DNA from 3 places in the Peribacillus aracenensis genome. Region 2 is predicted to be linked to each of the others. Evidence: predicted binding sites of a transcription regulator. Region 2 holds the regulator's gene; each other region holds the start of a gene.
What was found. The regulator LexA, encoded in region 2, represses DNA repair genes until DNA is damaged. The targets are predictions, from matches to a motif close to CGAACATATGTTCG.

Region 1 (3,263 bases), on a different contig from region 2:
GGATCTCAACGTACAGATCATGAGTGATGATGATCATCCTGAATTGGATTTTGATCCGCTGGATGATACGAAAATCTGGCCGAAAGATGAGTTCCCATGGCTGCATGTCGGTACGATGGTATTGAATAAAAACCCTGAAGACTATTTCACTGAAGTCGAACAAGCTGCATTCGGCACCGGTGTCCTAGTGGATGGACTGGACTTTTCTGATGATAAGATGTTACAGGGACGTACATTCTCTTATTCCGATACACAGCGTCACCGTGTTGGTGCGAATTATCTGCAATTGCCGATTAATGCTCCAAAGAAACCGACAGCCACGAATCAGACTGGCGGACAGATGCAATATGAAGTTGGCAGAGGCAGCCAAAGCCCCCATATCAACTACGAACCATCAACTGTCGGCGGCTTGAAGGAAGCCAAGCAGACGGGCAAGGAGTATACACCCATGGTGGAAGGGAAACTTGTTCGTGAGACAATCGATCGCCAAAACAATACGAAACAGGCTGGTGAGACATTCCGTGAATTCGAGGATTGGGAAAAAGACGATTTAATTTCCAATTTAGTGGCGGCATTGGCTCCTGCCGACAAGCGCATTCAGGAAAAAATGATAGCTCTTGCCGAAGAGGCCGATGAAGAGTATGGCCGCAGATTGAAAGAGGGGCTGGCCGCGGCTTCTGAACATACAAACTCTTCAAAACCTCTGGGCGGGACTGATAGCCCTGAGGACGCCGTTAGAAAAGGACATGAAGCGGATCCATATTGATTGGGCTCAAAAGAAGCAAACTTCCCTTTAAAGGGGTTTGCCTCTTTTTTTTATGGGCATAATTGGAGGATGTATGGAATGCTCTTCTGATGATGCTTGAGAATCAAGAAGGAAATTGATTGGCAAAAAACTTGATAATCATTTAAACTGAAACTACTCTATTTTTCTCTTATAAAGGAGATGAAAAAATGATTAAACTTCTTTCTGCCCTTTTCCTTCCTTGTCTACTTGTCATGCTATTTTCAAGAGTCACCTATAACAATGTCGTGGGTCTTGTTTTAACTGTTGCCTTGATTACAGCTTCTGCATATAAAGGTTATACGCATACAAACTTATTGATCATCGTGGATGCCTTATCCCTGACAGTGGGATTTTGGTTATCAAAAAGAATGATGAAACGTACATCCAAGAGCGCCTGACACTAAAGGTGCTTTTTTTGTACTCAAACATGCCATTCGCTTCAATACATCATGAAGTCCTTAAAACAAAAATAGAATGGATGTTCGCTTATTGCTGGTTTGTTTTAAGGCTATTGTGGTAGAATGTGTATATATGCTTTATTAAACCGGAATAAATAGAAGGGATATAGGCATGTCCCGTTTTCATATAAAAATATTTCAATAGGAGGCTATGCTTGGTGAAGGATAAGTTTGAGTTAGTCTCAAAATACTCTCCTCAAGGAGATCAGCCGGCAGCGATTGACATGCTGGTCGAAGGGATTAAGGAAGGCAAGGAAATGCAGACGTTATTGGGGGCGACGGGGACAGGGAAAACGTTCACCGTTTCCAATGTGATTCAAAGAATCAACAAACCGACTCTTGTCATTGCCCACAATAAAACGTTGGCGGGGCAGCTTTACAGTGAGTTCAAAGAGTTCTTCCCTAATAATGCCGTGGAATACTTCGTTAGCTATTATGATTACTACCAGCCAGAGGCTTACGTTCCATCCACGGATACATTCATCGAAAAAGATGCAAGCATCAATGATGAAATCGATAAACTGCGACATTCGGCAACCTCATCTTTGTTCGAAAGGAAAGATGTCATCATCATTGCCAGCGTTTCGTGCATATATGGGCTCGGTTCCCCTGAAGAGTACCGGGAGATGGTCGTTTCCCTCCGGACAGGCATGGAAATAGACCGGAATGCCCTGCTGCACAGACTCGTGGATATTCAATATGAGAGGAATGATATTGCTTTCCAACGGGGGACCTTCCGCGTTCGCGGTGACGTGGTCGAAATTTTCCCGGCTTCACGTGATGAACATTGCGTACGGGTCGAGTTTTTCGGGGATGAGATTGACCGTATCCGTGAAGTCGATGCCCTGACTGGTGAAATCACTGGTGAACGGGAACATATCGCGATTTTCCCTGCTTCCCACTTCGTAACCCGCGAAGAGAAAATGCGGATAGCCATTCAAAATATCGAAACGGAACTGGAAGAGCGATTGAAGGAATTAAGGGAAGATGAAAAACTCCTTGAAGCACAGCGCTTGGAGCAGCGGACCCGTTATGATTTGGAAATGATGCGGGAAATGGGCTTTTGTTCAGGGATCGAGAACTATTCCCGCCATTTAACCCTCCGTCCCTCAGGTGCGACACCATACACTTTAATCGATTACTTTCCAGAGGACTTCCTATTGGTCGTGGATGAATCACACGTAACCCTTTCGCAAATCCGCGGAATGTTCAATGGAGATCAGGCGCGGAAGCAAGTGCTCGTCGATCATGGCTTCCGTCTGCCGTCTGCAAAAGATAACCGCCCGCTAAGATTTGAGGAATTTGAAAAAAAGGTACATCAATCCATATTCGTTTCGGCAACTCCGGGACCATATGAACTCGAACATACGCCAGAAATGGTTCAGCAGATCATCCGTCCTACCGGACTGCTGGATCCAACGGTGGAAGTGCGGCCGATTGAAGGGCAGATAGATGACTTGATCGGTGAAATACAGGAGCGCGTCAACAAGAACGAGCGTGTGCTCATTACGACCTTGACGAAAAAGATGTCTGAGGATTTAACTGATTATTTAAAGGAAATCGGCATCAAGGTCCAATATCTTCATTCGGAAGTGAAGACCTTGGAACGGATAGAAATCATCCGGGAACTTCGAATGGGCAAATATGATGTACTCGTTGGAATCAACCTTTTAAGGGAAGGCCTTGATATACCGGAAGTGTCATTGGTGACCATACTGGATGCCGATAAGGAAGGGTTCCTTCGCTCGGAACGTTCGCTTATTCAAACGATGGGCCGTGCAGCCCGCAATGCCAACGGCCATGTCATCATGTATGCAGATCGCATCACGAATTCGATGGAACTTGCCATCAATGAAACGAGGCGGCGCCGTGAAATCCAGGAAAGTTATAATAAAGAGCATGGAATAATGCCTCAAACCATTCAAAAGGATATCCGTGACTCCATAAGGGCGACCCATGTAGCCGAAGAAGGCGAAGAGTATAAAGAAGACCTTGCGCCAAGCCTCGCGAAGCTCCCT
Region 2 (3,263 bases):
CAAATTCGAAGTAAAGTCAGTTTGAGTACGGTTTTTTTCTAAAAGAACATTCAGTTTTTCTTTTAAAATCATGGTTCGGGATAAGTGCATTTCGAACCTCTTTTTTATCGATTAATACCTTTTCTTAATTGAAAAGGTATTTTGTGGGTAATGTATAATGGTCTGGTTAACATAAGAGTTGGTTATTCAGCCAAAGGAAAATTAAAGTCGTAATTGTTAACTTAGAGATTAATTTAACGGATGCTCGATGGGGATAGAAGCAAGTCGGGCTCGTGGCAATACAAGAGATTCATGAATTGCAGCAAGACAACGGGTTCAATCTGTCTTTTGATAAGATTCTCTATAAGACAAAATACCTGTTTTAAGTGCAGCATAATTGCCAATGCTTGCATAGCCATAAAACCAGCCCATGAAAATCCCTGCAACCAAGTGATGACGATGACTGATGAAAATGGAAATGAACAAGCCAAGACCCAAAGCGATGGTAGGGATGAATTTTGGGCGAATATGAAACATGACCTTAATTAGTTGAGTAAGAATCATGATGATAGGAATGGCTATTACTGCATCCCAAAAGTTTGTATGGATGGTTGGGAAGTCCATAATTTCACCACCTTAAATAGAAGTTTTCAAAATTAATTTTTACTTTTTATCAAGGCTTTATACTATAATAAAAAAATTCATATTTAAAACTAATATATAAAAGGTTATGTAACCAGGTTTTGAAGATTTTCAGAGTTCAATTTTAAAGCCGTCAATCCATATAATTATATGGATTGACGGCTTTTTCTGGTTGGCCGCGGGAATGGTTTAAAACAACTCGGAAATTGCCAACATAAACAATCGAATACCTTACCGTGTCCCGTTCAAGTATGGAACAAATTCAGGAAATACCCATCTTGGCCTCGGATCCGAAATATACAGATAAACTGGTGAACCTTATAGAAATAAGCGATTTAACTAAATATGAAGCAAGTAACGAGGAAGTTTATCATATTGTCAAAAAAGGGGATTCCGTCTCTGCGCTTGCAAAAGCATATGGTTCTACACAAGTGAAGATTCAATAGTGGAATGGCTTGGTCGAACTTAACCTTATTAAAGTGAACCAAATATTAAGAATGAAATTTTAACTGGGAACGGTATTTCAACGCTCTCCTTTTTTTTGAATGAGCTTCTTTCCAAAGTATTTATAACAAGAGGGATAGTGATCCGTACATCCGAAATAAAAGATGTAATATTCACATGAAAATAGATTCTATTAAAAAATATATCAAAACCTACTCTTCCATATGCATATTGAGAGAATTCGGGACATAAATTAAACAAACAAAAAAAGCGCGGTTAGCGCTTTTAGTGTATTTGTCTATATAAGCCTATTACTTTTCCAAGTATCGAAACATCTCGTAAAATAATTGGTTCCATATTTGAATTCTCGGGCTGAAGCCTTATGTAATCCGGTTCCTTAAAGAATCGTTTTACAGTGGCTTCATCATCTTCCGTCATGGCCACGACGATATCTCCATTATTGGCATTGCTTTGTTGTTTCACGATGACATAGTCTCCATCATGAATTCCAGCTTCAATCATACTTTCACCCATGATTTCCAGCATGAATACATGGTCATCATGCGGTACCATGCTTTCGGGAAGCGGAAAGTATTCTTCTATGTTCTCGATGGCCGTTATAGGCATGCCCGCTGTAACTTTTCCAAGTAACGGAACGTTCACGACATTGGCTTTTGGAATATTGTTCGCTTCCTCCGAATTCATTATTTCAATGGCCCTTGGCTTGGTTGGGTCACGTCTAATCAGACCTTTACTTTCCAGGCGGGATAAATGTCCGTGTACTGTTGAACTTGAAGCAAGTCCCACTGCTTCGCCAATCTCCCGTACGGAAGGTGGATACCCTTTTTGGCGAACCTCTTCTTTAATGAAATCAAGAATATCTTGCTGCCGTTTTGATAGTTTAGTCATTAGTGCACCTCTTCCCCAATGTTCTTTGCTATATTATAGCATGGCCCCCAACTCTATACAAACATAAGTTCGAATTTTGTTGTTGACTGAAACAAACGTTCGTATTATAATTTGGTCATAACATACGAACGAACATTCGCTTTGGAGGGATATTTATGAAAAAATTATACAAAAATTATATTTATACGATTCTATTAGCGGGATCAGTATTTATCTTTTCAATTTTATTCTCTTGCACATTGAACAATGATCAAAAAAATGATTTCCTTTCTATAGAAGTAAGTGAAGGTGACACCCTATGGGGAATTGCCGAAGAATATGAAGAAGCAAATTTGACAAAAAAAGAATTCATTGGTTGGATAGAAGAGCATAATGGAGTAAGGGCGGATTCGATTAAACCTGGTCAAGTCATCGTCATACCGGTTAAAGGGGAAGAACTTGTCCAGAATTTGGCCAGTGAGCAGTAAGCAGTGAAGGTAGGGTATTATGAAAGCGGTAATCTATTGTAGGGTCAGCACAGAAAAAGAGTCACAGGAAACATCATTGGCAAGGCAGGAAGATGAATTAGTCAAATTGGCAGAAAAGATGGATGTTGAAGTCATTTCCATAATAAAAGAACAGGCTAGTGGCTATGAGTTGAATAGGGATGGCATTTTTGACATGCTCGAACTATTTAAAACCAAAGAAGCTGAAGTACTATTAATCCAGGACGAAACGAGGCTGGGAAGAGGGAATGCCAAAATAGCCCTTTTCCATGTCATCCTTAAAGAAGATGTGAAAATTTATACGCTCTCACACGATGGCGAACTTGAGCTATCGGATTCGGATGCGATGGTCATCCAGATTGTCGGAATTGTAGAAGAATATCAAAGGAAACTACATAATCTAAAAATAAAGCGCGGGATGATAAGGGCCGTTGAAAAAGGGTATCGTCCTCAAAAAAATCTTCAGAATCAAAGGAATTCAACCGGAAGGGACCGTAAGGAGATTCCTATAGAAGAAATTATTAAACTTCGGGCCAATGGATTGACATTTGCAGAAATCGCAGCAACTTTGAGGGGCTTTGGATACAATGTATCTAAGGCTACAGTGAATAGGCGTTTTCTCGAACATCAATTGAATACACAGGAAAGTCAATCATAGAACTTGTAATTTCGCTATTTTTTTAATACCATGACAATATCCGCAGATTATGAAGGAGCGAAATTATGTTATCAAAAGAAAAATTAGCCCGTATTAATGAACTTTCTAAAAAGGCAAAGGCTGAAGGTTTGACGGAAGTTGAGGCG
Region 3 (3,263 bases), on a different contig from region 2:
CCGTGGCACCGGGGCGGGGTGGAGAAATCATTTCCTGGGAAAGCGGAAGCGAAACTGATTCTTGTTTTGACGGATGAAAAAAGCTTAGCCGAACAAAGGGCGGTCACTGCTGCCCTCGATCATGTCAGCAAAGCGGAAAGTCAGCGATTCATGGTTCTCGAAGTCGTCCATTTACCATCAGAGCATGTTTATAATATCGAAATGATGAATCGTTCAAACTTAGACTCTTCATTCATGGTGACAGTAGAAGATTTGACGGATGAAATATTATATATAAAATAAAACAACCGGACTGAATCACTTTGGAATTCTGTCCGGTTGTTTTATGGGGATTCGCTCACAAGAATAAGATTTTGTCCTGATCTTATAAAGTTTTCGCACCTAAATATTTTGGTTTCCAATAAGAATTATCCATATCCGCGATGGCTATTCCTTTAGAAGACGTTGCACTAATGAATTGACCATTTCCGATATAGATTCCAACATGGGATACTCCTGTTCTTCCAGAAGAAGTATCAAAGAATACAAGGTCGCCCTTAGCTGGTGAAGATACTTTTAAACCTGTATTGGAATAGAGCAATGATGTTGTACGCGGTAAGGTAATTCCTTGTGATTTCTGGAATACATAATAGACGAACCCTGAGCAGTCGAATCCAGTCGGTGTCGTCCCGCCCCATTTGTAAGGTTTGCCTATTAAAGTTTTTGCATAGCTTATCAGGCTTGTATTATTGACATTATAAACACCAAGCGCATTAAATGTGCCTCGGCCGGCAATTCCATCGGCAGTTAACCCTTTGGCCTTTTGGAATTTTTTTACTGCGGATTCAGAATAGGTGCCGTAATATGTAGTCAGTGAACCTGTATATGTGAAATACCCTTTGGTTTTTAAAAGTTGTTGTAGTTGTTTGACATCGCTGTGTGTCATTCCGGGTCTGAGGGTTTGATCTCCAATATTTGCAGAGGCTTGCAGTGGGGTTAGCATCATGGCAGATGCAACAGCAGCTGAAGCGATCCATTTCTTCATAATTTTCATTTCCTCTCTATCTATCTCTCTATAATTCTTAACAATATTATCCTACAATACCATTATGACAATTAGACATATTTTTGGTTACAGTTTCATTACAAAAAATGAGCAGTAAGACTAAATGAAAAATGGACGAAAGTCTGTTGAAAAAGGTGTACGAATTTTAAAAAACTGAGTATATGGATTCATTAAAAAATATTCAAGCTACTAATTGATTCTCTTTTAAAAAAACAATTTGGATATGGAGTTTAAATTTGGTATTTTATCCATTTTTAGTGTCGTTTATATTTTTCAAGGAAATTACAATAAAAAGTAGAAATTTGTATGAAAACTTCCATTGAATAAGAACGTATATTCGGTTAAAGTTATGAATATAATAAAAGCGAACGTATATTCTTGTTAGGGTGAAGAAATGATGGATTATGGGAAGATGCCGAAACAATCAATTATGTGTATCGATATAAAAAGTTTTTATGCAAGCTGTTCAGCAGTCATGCTTGGTCTGGACCCGCTTGATTGTTATCTGGCGGTGGTTGGTGATTTGAAGAGGACAGGGAGCATTGTGCTCGCGGCTTCTCCAAAAATGAAGAAGGAATTTGGCATCAAGACAGGGTCGCGGATGTTTGAGATCCCGAATGATCCGAGGATTGTCGTCGTTGAACCTAAAATGGCGACCTATTTAAGGGTTTCGACGGAAATCACCCGCTTGTTCAACCGGTATGTGCCCAAAGAAGCGATTCACGTATATAGTGTGGACGAAAGTTTTGTGAAAGTCGATGGTGCCGCTTCTTTATGGGGAGATGCCCAGATGATAGCTGAAAAGATAAAGGATGAAATCGAACGCGAATTACAGCTCCCTTGTGCAATTGGAATTGGACCGAACATGCTTATGGCAAAACTTTGCCTTGATTTGGATGCCAAACATAAAGGGATTGCCGAATGGAAGTATGAGGATGTGCCAAGCAAACTTTGGCCGATTTCCCCGCTTCGTGAAATGTGGGGGATCGGCAGGCGCGTTGAAAAAACCCTTCATGGAATGGGGATATTTACAGTTGGGCAGCTTGCCAATTATGATCTTGAATTACTTGAAGCGAAGTTTGGGATTATGGGCAATCAGCTTTACCACCATGCGTGGGGAATAGATTTATCCGATATGGGGGCAACGATCATCGAAGGGCAGGTAAGCTTCGGCAAAAGCCAAATCCTGCTGCGGGATTATAAGGAGGAGCATGAGGTGAAGCAGGTCATGCTGGAAATTTGCGAAGAAGTTGGAAGAAGGGCACGCACCCATCGCAAGGCAGGAAGAACGGTGAGCCTAAGCATTGGTTACAGCAAGGATGAGTTTGGCGGGGGTTTCCATCGTTCGCGTTCGATTAGCGAACCGACCAACATTACGATGGAGTTATATAAAGTTTGCCTGGAGCTTTTTCATGAGAACTATAAGCAAAAAACGGTTCGGAGCATAGAGGTCAGACTCTCGAATATTGTGGATGATAACGAAATGCAGCTGACTTTATTCGATGCTTCGCGCTGGAAGAAGCGGGAATTGAGTTACACGGTTGATCGAATTCGCCATAAATATGGAGCCAAATCGTTATTGCGTGCTGTTTCGTATACGGAAGCGGGTACAGCCGTTTACCGAAGCAGGCTGCTTGGTGGGCATAAGGCGTAAGGTGACTTTTTGAAGGGAGGGAAAAGAATGATTCGTGATCGCGGCCGTATCAAATGGACATCGATGATGTTGCCGGAGCATGTGAAGATGCTGCGGGATTGGGTGGTGGAGGATGGCTATGAAACGAAGCGCATCCTGGATGAGCAGCAACTGGAAGAAATGAATGCTGTAATGGGGGAAGCGATGGAGGAAAGAAAGGATGTTACGATTGCACATTATGAAGGAAACCGGTATCAGCTGTTAATCGGCAGGATCCATTATTATAATGAATCTACCCAAAAGCTTCATATCGTTGATCGGTTTCAGCAGGTTCACTATATCGGGCTTTCCGATATAGCGGATGTAAGGATAACGGAATGATGAGCGGAAAGGCTGTTCCAAGGGACAGCCTTTCATTTTTGAAACGGCATCGTGATGAAAGGGATTACGATGCGTAAGAGAATCGGCATTTGCTAGCACGGTGTTCGTGTGGCTGATCTTGCAAAAGGAAGCAGGCAGTTTCTTTAACAGAAGCGTTTTTATCGTTTATAATGGGGGAAAGGAAAGACATCGGGAGGCGTGCAA

Region 1: the regulator LexA is predicted to act here: its motif matches at 1,259-1,272, upstream of uvrB (excinuclease ABC subunit UvrB).
Region 3: the regulator LexA is predicted to act here: its motif matches at 1,372-1,385, upstream of N0M92_RS04370 (Y-family DNA polymerase).

Annotation. Positions count from the first base shown of each region.
Region 1 covers NZ_JANZMJ010000012.1:81,691-84,953, reverse strand. Annotated here, with positions in the region: gene N0M92_RS13885 (catalase) at 1-766, shown strand, start outside; gene N0M92_RS13880 (CsbA family protein) at 955-1,185, shown strand; gene uvrB (excinuclease ABC subunit UvrB) at 1,404-3,263, shown strand, end outside.
Region 2 covers NZ_JANZMJ010000023.1:61,766-65,028, reverse strand. Annotated here, with positions in the region: gene N0M92_RS20115 (hypothetical protein) at 316-603, opposite strand; gene N0M92_RS20110 (LysM peptidoglycan-binding domain-containing protein) at 900-1,067, shown strand; gene lexA (transcriptional repressor LexA) at 1,351-1,974, opposite strand; gene yneA (cell division suppressor protein YneA) at 2,130-2,441, shown strand; gene N0M92_RS20095 (YneB family resolvase-like protein) at 2,461-3,117, shown strand; gene N0M92_RS20090 (DUF896 domain-containing protein) at 3,183-3,263, shown strand, end outside.
Region 3 covers NZ_JANZMJ010000003.1:32,959-36,221, reverse strand. Annotated here, with positions in the region: gene N0M92_RS04380 (YobA family protein) at 1-282, shown strand, start outside; gene N0M92_RS04375 (C40 family peptidase) at 365-1,024, opposite strand; gene N0M92_RS04370 (Y-family DNA polymerase) at 1,440-2,699, shown strand; gene N0M92_RS04365 (YolD-like family protein) at 2,727-3,059, shown strand.